Regions from separate parts of the Paenibacillus sp. AR247 genome, predicted to be linked through region 1. Evidence: predicted binding sites of a transcription regulator. Region 1 holds the regulator's gene; each other region holds the start of a gene.

Region 1 (3,155 bases):
GATGAGCGAGGATTTGGTCGATGTTAAAGAGCACTGGGACAAGCTGAGCGAATTGCTCTTCGGTCTGCTTCCGGAACGGAGCGACGCTGCTCCCGGCGACGGCGGCCAGTATACGCTGCGCCTTCAGCCGGGGAAAAAGCCGAAAGAGTGGGAGACGCTGGCGGCGCTCGAAAACCAGATTTTTGTCACGGTAGGGGAAATCGTCCGCAAAGGCGAAAAGATGCTGTCCGAATACAAGGAGGAGCAGGATGATTACGGTTCCGACAGCCTGATCACCGATATCGGCGGGCTGCTCAAGGACCTCAGCTCCGAGCGGGAGAATCTCCGGTTCTTTATGACGCTGAACGACGAAACCGTCGTGTACTGGATGGAGGCGAGCGGCCATTTCCGCAGCAAATCGCTCCAGCTGTACGCTGTTCCGGTTGACGTCAGCAAGCAGCTCAAGGAGCTGTTTTTTGATAAGAAAAAGAGCGTCATCCTGACGTCCGCCACCTTATCCGTAGATAAATCGTTCCAGTATATGATCGACAACCTTGGACTGCAGGAGGACCAGGACAGCGGACGCCTTGTGACGGTCCAGCTTCCGTCCCCGTTCCGGTATAGGGACCAGGCGCTGCTCGTCATTCCGCGGGATTTTCCAAGCGTGAAGGGAAGCGTCGGGGACGCCCTGTTTGTCGAAACGCTGGCCCGCTCACTCGCGGACGCTGCGATCGCGACCCACGGCCGGATGCTGGTACTGTTCACCTCGTACCGCATGCTGCGCCAGGTATACGAGCCGCTGAAAGAAGCCCTTGCACAGAGCGACATCGCCGTGCTTGGACAGGGCGTAGACAGCGGCAGCCGCACGAAGCTGATCCGGCGGTTTACGGACAGCAGCGCTTCGGTGCTGCTTGGAACGAGCAGCTTCTGGGAAGGCGTGGACATCCCGGGTGAAGCACTGACGTGCCTGGCCATCGTCCGGCTTCCGTTCCAGCCGCCGAACCATCCGCTGGTGGAAGCGAAGAGCGAGCTGCTGCAGCGCCAGAAGAAGAACCCGTTCATGAAGCTGTCGGTCCCGCAGGCCGTCATCCGCTTCAAGCAGGGCTTCGGGCGGCTGGTCCGCACCGCCCATGACCGGGGCATCGTCATCGTATACGACACGCGCGTCATCGAATCGTATTACGGGAAGTACTTCCTGTACTCGCTGCCTGGACCGAAAATGGAGCATATGCAGACAGACCAGATGGTTCCGCGCATCTCTGAATGGCTTCATCAGGACGGTGTGTCTTAAATGAGTCCATTAGATAGAATGAACTAAAGCGGTTTGAACAGGAAGTTCAATGAAAACTTTAGTTCAATCTATATAACCAAATAAATATTCAAGCCGTTCAATAGGGGGAACATGCATGAAATCGGAGAAAATATCCGAGGCGGTTGTCCGCAGATTGCCTATTTATCTTAGATATCTAAATGAGCTGAACAAGCGGGAGGTGGCCACGGTCTCCTCCCAGGAGCTCGGGCAGAAGCTGGATCTCAACCCGGCGCAGATCCGCAAGGATTTGGCGTATTTCGGGGATTTTGGCCGTAAGGGGATAGGGTATGACGTGTCCTATCTCATCGAGAAGATCCGTCAAATTCTGAATTTGGACCAGCAGATCAACGCGGTGCTGGTCGGAGCGGGGAATCTTGGTCAAGCTTTGTCCAACTATAACTTTTACCTGAAGGAAAATATGAAGATCGTGGCCGTGTTTGACGCCAATCCGTCCAAAATCGGCACGCGCATCAACACCTTGACGGTACAGGCCATGGATGAGCTGAAAGAAACGATACAAAGCAAAAATATCCGGATCGGGATTATTACCGTCCCGGATTTCGAAGCGCAAAACGTCGCCGATCAGCTGATTGCGGCCGGGATCGAAGCGATTCTGAATTTTGCGCCGACGATTCTTGGCGAAGCATCACGTGACGGTATCACACAACCCTGGCAGCAACCTGAAGCTGGCGAGCGGTGTGGCCCGCGTTACCGACATGATGCAGGCAGGCATTACGGTTTCCCTGGGAACCGACAGTGCGGCGAGCAACAACAATTTGGACATGTTTGAAGAAATGCGCCTTGCTGCTTTGATACATAAAGGCGTCTCGGGAGATCCGACGGCGGTTCCCGCGGCGGAAGCGCTGCGTATGGGCACGATCTACGGAGCCCAATCCTTGTTCCTGGAGGGAGTCGGTGCACTTGAGGCTGGAATGAAGGCGGATTTTATCGCGGTGAATACGGACCAGGCTCATTTTCTGCCGCGTACGGACTTCATTTCACACGTCATTTATTCGGCCAGCGCGAAGGACGTTGAGCACGTCTGGGTGGACGGAAAGCAGGTCGTGAAGCACGGCAGCTGTCTCACCCTGGACGAGGAACGCATCCGGAGGGAAGCCCAAGCGGCTTTTGAAGGTCTTCTCTCCCGATAAGACCGGGATGATTAGCTCACCTTTCAGAAAGGAAGTTCAGGTTGAAGAACAAGAAAAAATGGATCTTTCTCGGCATTGTCGCCCTGCTGCTGATCATTTTCGGCGCTTACCGTTATTTTATTTACGTGCTGCAGGATCAATGGAGCGAAAAGGACACCGCTATTGCCAAAGCGAAGCAGGAAGCCGGAATCGTGTCGGTCGCCGATGCCCAAAAGTCTGTGTGGGACCAGAACAGCATCTACTGGGTCGTGGAAGGAACGAACAAGACGGGCCAGGAGGTCATGGTCTGGGTGCAGTTCACCGATCAGGGAAAACCCAAGGAAGGCCAGAATACCGTGCATCAAGAGCTTTTGAGCAGCGGTATGTCCAAAGAGAAGATGAAGGCCAAAATCAAAAGCTCCATTCCCGGCATTAAAGATATGCGCCTCGTACCGGGTGTCTATAACGGAGAATACGTATGGCAGCTGTTCTACAAAGTGAAAGATCACTATTACTATCAATTTTACCGGTTCAGCGACGGAGCGGAAATCGGCAGCCCGTTCACGCTGCCCAATCGATGATTTTGTTTAAACGGCCATATCATGCAGAAAGAACCCCATCCTCAAATGGGGTTCTTTGGCTTACAAAGGATAATATTTAAAATATATTCACACTTTACCTTCGATTTAGTATATACAATGTGATATACTCTTATTTGTATTGAAGAGATATAT
Region 2 (3,155 bases), on a different contig from region 1:
TTTCATGAAAACAGCCAACCACCCGCTAGCCGCCCAGCAGAACGGATCTCATCTCCCCGTAGCCCCCCAGAATATGATGGGGCTGATGTCCGGTCGCAAACGGCTCGACCTTCCGATGGTTAAACCAGACAGATGTCCACCCCGCCTCCAACGCGCCGATGACGTCGTTGTTCCAGGAGTCGCCGATGTACCAGCTTGCCCCAGGCTCCGTTGCCGTCACCTCATTGACATGCCGGAACAGCCGGGGATCCGGCTTGTCGATGCCCACTGCTCCGGACACGAATACCCGTTCCAAGCCCACAAGCTTGTCCAGCCCGAGCGCACGGACTTTGTTCATTTGATGTTCCTTCGGGCCATTGGTGATCACGCCGACCACATCGCCGCGCTCCTGGAGCTCCCGGATCAGCTCCTGCGCCCCCGGAAACAGGCGAATGTCGAACTGCCCCTCCAAATAGGCCGCCTGAATCGCAGCCGCCTGCTCCCGGTCCACGTCGATGCCGAACTCCGCAAGGGCCAGCTGAATCCGCTGCTCGCGCATGTCCTCCAGATCCCCCGCATTCGCCGGATCATTCACATGTCCATGCCGGGCCGACAGCAAGTCGCTGTAATGCCGGAACCGGTGGTATACTTGTTCATAAGGAAAGCCGTCCGGCGGCGATATCAAGCGATCGAGCGCCTGCCGCAGCGGTTCCAGATGGTCATACAGCGTATCGTCCACGTCAAAAAACACCGCTCTTTGTTCACCCATTTTCTTTTTCTCCCCCATCTGCCTGTCCGCGATCACATGCCGGCTGCTGCCCGCATTAGCCCTCATATTGTACCATACAGCGGGCTTTTGGGACGCCTCAGCCGCCGTTTCAGCAGGAAGAAATCCGGTTAACGGCTTATGATAAGCCCTTTCAATTGTGACGAAACTGGCAACATTGACAAAGCCTTGTGCAATTTTGAACAAAAATGAAAATCCCCGATTTTCAGCGATTACAGTGATTTTTCGCACAATTTGAGGTTTTTTTAAAAATCATGTGAAGATGTTCACAGAATAACTGTAAATGATTTACATTTATTACTTTTGTTGCATTTGTTTTCGTTCCCCCGGATTACTAAGCTATGGCTATAAGGTTCATTATTTTTAGACCAATTCAGCTACATGTAACGCTAGAAAGGAGCTCACTGTGAAGAAAAAAAGATGGTTATTTTCTGGTTTATTTGTATCCATCATGTTGCTGCTTAGCGGATGCGACTCGTCGTCACTCATCGTGCTAGATCCGAAAGGTCCGCAGGCAAAAACGCAATCCAGCACGATTATTTTCTCCATCCTGATGATGGCTTTCGTCCTGATTGTTGTTTACATCTTGTACATCATCATGCTGACCAAATACCGGGCAAGCAAAACCAGTGACGATTATATCCCGCCTCATATAGAAGGTAACAAATGGCTCGAGTTCACCTGGATTGCGATTCCGGTTATCATTGTGGCCATTCTATCGGTTGTCACGGTCAAAACGACCAGTGCGGTGGAAAGTGTTCCTGCCGGTTACGAGGATCAGAAGCCGCTGGTTATCTATGCCGCATCGTCCAACTGGAAATGGCACTTCAGTTATCCTGAAGAAGGCGTTGAAACGGTGAACTATGTGAATATTCCTACAAACCGGCCGATCGAGTTCCGCCTGTATTCTTACGGACCGATTACGAGCTTCTGGGTACCGCAGCTTGGCGGACAGAAGTACGCCATGAGCGACATGGTCAACACGCTTCACCTGCTGGCCGACACACCGGGTTCCTTCATGGGACGTAACTCCAACTTCTCCGGTAAAGGCTATGCGCAGATGGAGTTTGAGGTACAGTCCATGAGCGCCGGAGACTTCAGCAAATGGGTCGACGATGTGAAGAAAACCGCGCCTCAATTGACTGAGGACAAATTTAACGCGCTGCTGAAAACCTCCTACGTTGGACGGGAATCCTTCTCTTCCACGCACCTCGGGTTCAACCCGCCGCCTGAAATGGATATGTCCGAAGGACATCACGGCAGCGGCAGCAGTGACAAAGATTCCGGCTCGGAAACGATGGATCATTCGGATATGAGCAATATGGAAGATATGGGGTCCATGGAACATGGAAACTAACATCAACTGGAAAGGAGACCTATCTGCATGAAATGGGACGAATTTTTTGTAACCGGTGAGCCGATGATCTATGCTGCCATGGTCAGTATCGTCGTCGTTTCCCTCGCCATTCTGATCGGCCTGACCTATTTTAAAAAGTGGGGTTATCTGTGGCGCGAATGGCTCACAACGGTTGACCATAAGCGGATCGGGGTCATGTACATCCTGGCCGCTCTCATCATGCTGTTCCGCGGCGGCATCGACGCCCTGCTGATGCGTACACAGCTCGCGGCTCCGGAAATGAAGTTTCTGGATGCGCAGCACTATAACGAAATCTTTACAACGCACGGCGTTATCATGATCCTGTTCATGGCGATGCCGTTCGTTATCGGACTTATGAACGTTGTCGTTCCGCTGCAAATCGGGGCGCGCGACGTAGCTTTCCCTAGACTGAACGCCGTCAGCTTCTGGATGTTCTTCTTCGGAGCGATGCTGTTCAACATTTCCTTCGTCATCGGGGGATCGCCGGATGCCGGCTGGACCGCATACTTCCCGTTGGCGAGCCTGGAGTTCAGCCCGACCGTAGGTAACAACTTCTACTCTCTGGCCCTTCAGATTTCCGGTATCGGTACGCTGATGACCGGTGTCAACTTTATCGTAACGATTCTGAAAATGCGTGCGCCAGGCATGAAACTGATGCGTATGCCGATGTTTACCTGGTCCGTCCTGATTACGAACGTTATCATTCTGTTCGCATTCCCGGTTCTGACCGTTGCCCTTGCCCTGATGATGTTCGACCGCATCTTCGGCAGCCAGTTCTTTACGATGGCGAACGGCGGTATGGATATGCTCTGGGCCAACCTGTTCTGGGTATGGGGACACCCTGAAGTATATATCGTTATTTTGCCGGCCTTCGGTATATTCAGTGATATTATTTCCACGTTCTCGAAAAAGAATTTGTACGGTTATAAATCGATGGTCGCCAGTATGGTGGTCATCTCGCTCCTGTCCTTTATCGTATGGGCTCACCACTTCTATACGATGGGCGCGGGC
Region 3 (3,155 bases), on a different contig from region 1:
ATGTCCGTTTCGAAATAGGTCATGGCTCCGAACGCCGCGATCAGTACCGCCAGCGGTGCAAGCAGCACCTCCGCCAAGCGGCGGGCCCGCACCTGCAGGTCGCCGGTGACCCGAAGCGTCGTAAACATCAGTCCGTGCACGAGGCAGAGCACTACCATGGTGAGCCCGCCGACCACGGAATACAGGTTGACGATGTCGCCGAAAAATCCGGCTTTCATTTCCATCGCCTGATCGATCGGCAGCCCCCGGATCAGGTCGGCGAAGACGACGCCGAGCAGCAGCGGCGGCAGCAGACTGCCGATGAAGATGACGACATCCCACGTTTTTTTCCAAGCAGTGGTCTGCACCTTGCCGCGGAATTCAAAAGCCACCCCGCGCCCGATCAGGGCGAGCAGCAGGAGCACCAGCGGTGTGTAAAAACCGCTGAACAGCGTCGCGTACCAGTTCGGGAATGCGGCGAACATCGCGCCGCCGGCCGTCAGCAGCCACACCTCGTTGGCATCCCAGAAGGGGCCGATCGAATTGATCAGCACCCGGCGCTCCGTATCGTTTTTGGCCAGAATGCCCGTGGACATCCCGACCCCGAAGTCAAAACCCTCCAGAAAGAAAAACCCGATAAACAGCACAGCTACAAGGACAAACCACAGCTCATTGAGAGACAGCATGCGGAACTCCCTCCTTATCAAATGGATCGGCCGACTCATTCGAATGAGCAGCGTTGTCGGCGTACGGTCCTTTCTTGATGACGCGGACGAACAGATACACCATGACCACCGCCAGAATGGCGTAAATGGCCGTAAAAGCAATGATGGAGAACAATACCTGGCCGGCCGTGACGCTCGGCGACACCCCGTCGGCTGTCGTCATCAGCCCGAATACGGTCCAAGGCTGGCGTCCAATCTCCGTCATGATCCAGCCCGACGTATTGGCGATAAACGGCAGCGAAATGGCAAACAGCATCAGGCGCATAAACCAGGTGTTTCGGTTGTCGAGCTTTTTGCGTGCCGCAAGATAGGCGCCATACAAGCTGAGCACAATGAGCAGCGAGCCGCTGGCCACCATGATGCGGAAGCTCCAGAAGGTCGTGCGCACGGGAGGAATGTAATCCCCTGGGCCGTACTGCTGTTCATATTGGGACTGCAGCTCCTTCATCCCCGTCACTTCGCCGGAAAACTTGCTGTAAGACAAGAAGCTGAGCAGGTAGGGAATTTGGAATTCCCCGGTATTGGTCTGATTTTTCGTATCGATAAATGCGGTGACCGTCCACGGCGCGGGATCGCTGCTCGTTTCCCAGAGCGCTTCGGTCGCAGCCATTTTCATCGGCTGGGTCTTCACCAAATATTGCGCCTGCTGGTGGCCCACCAGTGCCACGCCGATCGAGGACACAAGCCCGATGATCACCGCGATGGCAAAAGATTTTTTGAAAAAGGCGGTATCCTGCTTCTTCAGCAGCTTGTAGGCGCTGACCCCGGTGACCAGAAAGGCCCCGGTCATAAAAGCCGCCAGAATCGTGTGCGGGAACTCCAGCAGCAGCTGGCCGTTCGTAATCAAAGCTAGAAAGTCATTCATCTCCGCGCGGCCGTTATGGATCGTAAAACCGACCGGACGCTGCATAAAGGAGTTGGCCGCCAAAATCCAGAACGCCGACATCACCGTGCCGAACGTGACCAGCCAGATGCAGATCATGTGGACCTTTTTGGACAGGCGCTCCCATCCGAAAATCCACAGGCCGATAAACGTCGATTCGAGGAAAAACGCAAGCAGCGCTTCGATCGCCAGCGGCGCCCCGAAGACGTCACCCACAAAGCGGGAGTAAGCCGACCAGTTCATGCCGAACTGGAACTCCTGCAAGATCCCCGTCACCACGCCGACAGCGAAGTTGATCAGGAACAGCTTCCCCCAAAATTTAGCCATTCGTTTGTACTCTTCTTTGCCTTTGACGACATACATCGTTTCCATGATCGCGATCGTGAACACCAGTCCAATGGATAGCGGCACGAAGAAAAAGTGAAAAATCGTCGTCGCGGCAAACTGGATACGTGACAGCATAACTACATCCATCGTCTCTTCCCTCTTTCCTGTCGTTATTCTTAAAACCCGCCTAACAGGTTCCGATAACTTGGCTTCATCGTTTCTTCCTGTATCATGGCAGACTTTGAATCCGAATATTGTGATTTATGTCACAATACCAAGCCCAAATCGTTAATTTTGTGAAATTAGTCACAAAATATTAAAAAATGAGGCCCTTCAAGCACAAAAAAGACGCCCGCACCTTTCGGCGCAGCCGTCCAATTCTTCAGTTCCTCTATATATGTTGCCTGCTTCAGGCTCGTTCGTGAAATCATGCTAGTCCCGTGCCACATAGTATTTATTGGTCATGTACCAGGCATCGCCCTTATCGGTCGGCACTCTGCCCTTCTTCTTGTCCAAAAATACGATTTCCTTGCACTTGGAACAATACCATTTGGTCGTGTAGTATTGGGAAAAGGTCGTGTAAGTCGTACCGCATTTGCAATCGACTTTGAAGTACACCCGATTTTCTTCGTACGCCTTCGAGAGCTGATCCGTGTTGTCGGGCTCCGAAGAAGGTACTACGGGCTTGATCAGTTCAGCGTAATTGGAGAACCGATTATGCACTTTAAAATCGGCGACCAGCTCCGGATTCAGGCCGAAAAACTCCTTACCGATCGCTGTGATGAATTTCGCATCTGTGCGATAGCACTCGATCCATTCCTGAATCTGCTTATTGGATAAAGGTACAGTTCCTTTAATGCCGCTATTCAAGGTGTAGGTCATGATGCTCAAATTCTCATTGTCTTCATAGAACATTAATTCGGAAACCTCCTTATGATTTCAATTAATAATGTACTACTTCTGAGGGACAGAATCAAAGTGAGAAATAGTGCCAAGTGCCGGAAATATAAAAAAGCCCCCTTTCGGGGGCCTTCCAAAGCGGGAAACCCGCAGCTGCCGGATGTAGAGCGCTTTAATGCGGCATGCGTGCGGCTTCATTTTTTGTATGAAATTACGACAAAAGGATAACATTTACCAGCCATTTTGTCGAAATCCGCCTCGTGTAAACGGTTGTTAGCCGCAGAAACAAGTCCGATTATAGACGACGGTATGGGCCGGGATACGGACCGTGTGGATAGTGT
Region 4 (3,155 bases), on a different contig from region 1:
GTAGGTCAGCATTGGCATCATCTAAGGGATATCTTGGGCGGGATATAAGATTATGAATATCGGTGATAAGCCTCCGCTGAAACGAGAGATTTTTTGAATTGCCGTCTAAGTTTCACAAGGTGGGGCCAAGACAATGGATCGAATAGGGGCCAGTAGGGGATCCATAAAGTTCGGGCTAATAAACGAGGAGGTGTGAACATGGAACTAGCACTCGAATTTATCCAAAGCATGAAGGTCAAGCTGAAATCGGAACAAAGAGGGACGCTTAAAGCCATTGAACAAGTGTCTGAAGAAGATATTACCTGGCATCCGACTCCGGAAAGCAACAGTATTGCTAATTTGGTGGCGCATATTCGGGGGGCCGCACACTCACGGGTCGAGACGATTCTGTATAACATTCCGGACATGCGGGACAGGGATAAGGAATTCGAACGTGGACTGATGATGACGAAAAAAGAAGCATACCAGCATACAAAAGACGCGTTTGATATCATTCTTCAGTATCTTGAACAGCTTCAATCCGAGCCAGAGCAATTGATGTCCCAGCCTTTCCTCCTACTGCCGCCGCTTACATACAGCCAAGTGAACAACGAAACGACAGCACTAAATCTGATGATGGCGATGTTCAGAGAAGTGCACTACCATACGGGACAGATCATTTATATTGCCAAAATGAGAAAAGGCGAGTTAACTTGGGACTGAAGAGATCAGAAACTGTAGTTCTGTATATTTTTCGGAAAGGGGAAAGGGTATGGAAAAAATGAAATGGGTGCTGCTTGCGATCTCATCGTTGATCTTGGCAGTCTGCTCGTTACGGGCAGGGAATCTGTGCCTGCATCCAATGATCCCCGAGACAGGCCCTGTGGGTGAGCCTCCTGAACCTGACCGTTATCAAGCTGTTCTTTGGTATATAGCTTCCGGGTTGTTATTCATCTCATTCATCATCGCTGTTGTTCGATCGATCAGCAGCTGGGTGCAAGGGGGATGGCGTATACCTCATGATTAGCTGCCTGAAAACTAGAAACAAAGCAATCGAAAAGAAACGCCGGTTCCCCTGATAGGCTACAATCATCATAGAAATGAATATAGCCGGGAGGTATGACGCGAATGAAATTGCACAAGATTACCCCAAACCTGTGGTTCGATTCTCAAGCAGAAGAGGCGGCGAATTTTTATACGTCCATTTTCCATGATTCCCAAATCGGCAGAATTGTCCGCTATGGTCCGGAAAGCAGGGGTGTAGAGGGAACGGTGATGACCGTAGAATTTCAATTGGAAGGGCAGTCATTCGTCGCGCTGAATGGGGGTCCGCATTTTAAGTTCAATGAGGCCATATCTTTTATCGTTCATTGCGATGATCAGGAGGATCTGGACTATTATTGGGATAGGCTCTCCGAGGGAGGGGACGAAAAGGCGCAGGTTTGCGGTTGGTTAAAAGATCAATTCGGCGTATCCTGGCAAATCATCCCCAGCCATTTAACGGAGATGATCAGTGACCCCGATCCGGCAAGAGCAGGGCGAGTCATGCAAGCCATACTCCAGACGAAAAAGAAAATCGACATAAAGGCGCTGCAGCAAGCTTACGAAAATTAGCGGATATTCTTACCCGCGTAAAAAACGAAGGTTCGAAGAAAGGCCATCCATCAGGGTGGCCTTTTGCACTTTTGCTTCTTATGGTTGGAGGTCATCACAATAACGCCGTAAAATTCCTGTCCTTCGCCAATTTTATGTTTTAACCAAGCCACTGTGATTTACTTCACAGGCAAAGCCTCCCATATCCGTTACGATATAAATGTAATGAATTTCACAAGGTTGCACGGGAGGCGTGTTTATGAGCAGACGATTGGTGATGATAGGCAACGGGATGGCGGGGGCGCGGTGTATCGAGGAAATTCTTCGCCGGGACCGCGACCGCTACGAGATAACGATGATCGGGGATGAGCCGTATCCCAACTATAACCGAATTATGCTGTCCCCTGTGCTGCAAGGGAAAACAACGTTTGAAGAAATCACGATTAACGATTGGGACTGGTATCAGTCCAATAACATACATTTGCTGTCCCAGGAACGGGCTATAGAGATTAACCGAGCTTTGAAAGAAGTTCGAACCGACCGGGGAACCGTCATCCCCTACGACGAGCTCATTATCGCGACCGGATCCAGCGCGTTTATTTTACCTGTACCAGGACATGACCTGGAAGGCGTCGTCGGTTTCCGCACCATTGAAGACACGAAAATGATGCTGGAAACGGCTAAACAATACAAAAAGGCGGTCGTGATCGGCGGCGGATTGCTCGGCTTGGAAGCAGCTCGCGGATTGATGAACCAGGGGATGGAGGTCCATGTCGTTCATTTGCTGCCCCATCTGATGGAAATGCAGCTCGACGCGGCAGCGGCAAAGCTGCTTCAGCAGGACCTGGAAGCCCAGGGCATGAAGTTTCTGATGGAAAAGAAAACAACGGAAATCTACGGTGACGGGAGAGTACAAGGGCTTCGGTTCGAAGACGGAACGAACGTCGAATGCGATCTTGTCGTCATGGCCGTTGGCATTCGTCCCAATGCAGCGCTGGCGCGGGACGCGGGGCTGGCGGTTGGCCGGGCCATTCAAGTCAACGACCTGATGCAGACGACGGACCCGTCGATTTATGCCGTAGGCGAGTGCGCTGAACACCGCGGCATAGCCTATGGTCTGGTGGCGCCATTGTATGAACAGGGCATCGTGCTTGCGGACCACCTTACGGGCCGGCCAACGGAAGGTTACGCGGGCAGCGTGTTGTCCACGCAGCTAAAGGTAGCGGGATGCGATCTGTTTTCCGGCGGAGAAATCCATGCGGATGAGGACACGAAAGCCATCGTCGTGCAGGACGAGGTCGCCGGATCCTATAAAAAGATCCTGGTTCGCGAGAATCGCATCGTCGGCGTTGTGCTGTACGGGGACGTTTCCGACGGAACCCGACTGTTCAGCCTACTGAAGAAAGGCAGCGACATTCAGGAATATACGAGCGCCTCCGTGCTCCATAAAGCCGGGGGAGACAGCGGACTCGATGTCGCCTCAATCAGCGCGGACGAAACGATTTGCGGATGCAACGGCGTAACCAAGGGACGCATCGTCGGCGCCATTCTCGAGAACGGACTGACCACGTTCGACGAAGTGA

What was found. Region 1 encodes Rex, which represses fermentation and respiration genes when NADH is low (regulators of the CRP and FNR family bind a similar motif). Its sites were predicted from a motif close to TTGTGAAATATTTCACAA; they were not measured.
Region 2: a site for Rex is predicted at 1,021-1,038, ahead of qoxA (cytochrome aa3 quinol oxidase subunit II). Genes of this name have one in related genera too.
Region 3: a site for Rex is predicted at 2,209-2,226, ahead of CPT76_RS30455 (cytochrome ubiquinol oxidase subunit I). Genes of this name have one in related genera too.
Region 4: a site for Rex is predicted at 1,793-1,810, ahead of nirB (nitrite reductase large subunit NirB). Genes of this name have one in related genera too.

What each region holds. Positions count from the first base shown of each region.
Region 1 is NZ_PCZT01000006.1:9,433-12,587, forward strand. It holds gene dinG (ATP-dependent DNA helicase DinG) at 1-1,270, shown strand, start outside; gene CPT76_RS04920 (redox-sensing transcriptional repressor Rex) at 1,386-2,081, shown strand; gene CPT76_RS04925 (amidohydrolase family protein) at 1,978-2,442, shown strand; gene CPT76_RS04930 (cell wall elongation regulator TseB-like domain-containing protein) at 2,484-3,002, shown strand.
Region 2 is NZ_PCZT01000018.1:143,215-146,369, reverse strand. It holds gene CPT76_RS26410 (HAD family hydrolase) at 26-748, opposite strand; gene qoxA (cytochrome aa3 quinol oxidase subunit II) at 1,218-2,123, shown strand; partial or broken gene qoxB (cytochrome aa3 quinol oxidase subunit I) at 2,151-3,155, shown strand, end outside.
Region 3 is NZ_PCZT01000023.1:303,559-306,713, reverse strand. It holds gene cydB (cytochrome d ubiquinol oxidase subunit II) at 1-665, opposite strand, end outside; gene CPT76_RS30455 (cytochrome ubiquinol oxidase subunit I) at 649-2,061, opposite strand; gene CPT76_RS30450 (hypothetical protein) at 2,347-2,829, opposite strand; gene CPT76_RS30445 (hypothetical protein) at 3,110-3,155, opposite strand, start outside.
Region 4 is NZ_PCZT01000009.1:717,209-720,363, reverse strand. It holds gene CPT76_RS11375 (DUF1572 family protein) at 199-702, shown strand; gene CPT76_RS11370 (VOC family protein) at 1,108-1,593, shown strand; gene nirB (nitrite reductase large subunit NirB) at 1,832-3,155, shown strand, end outside.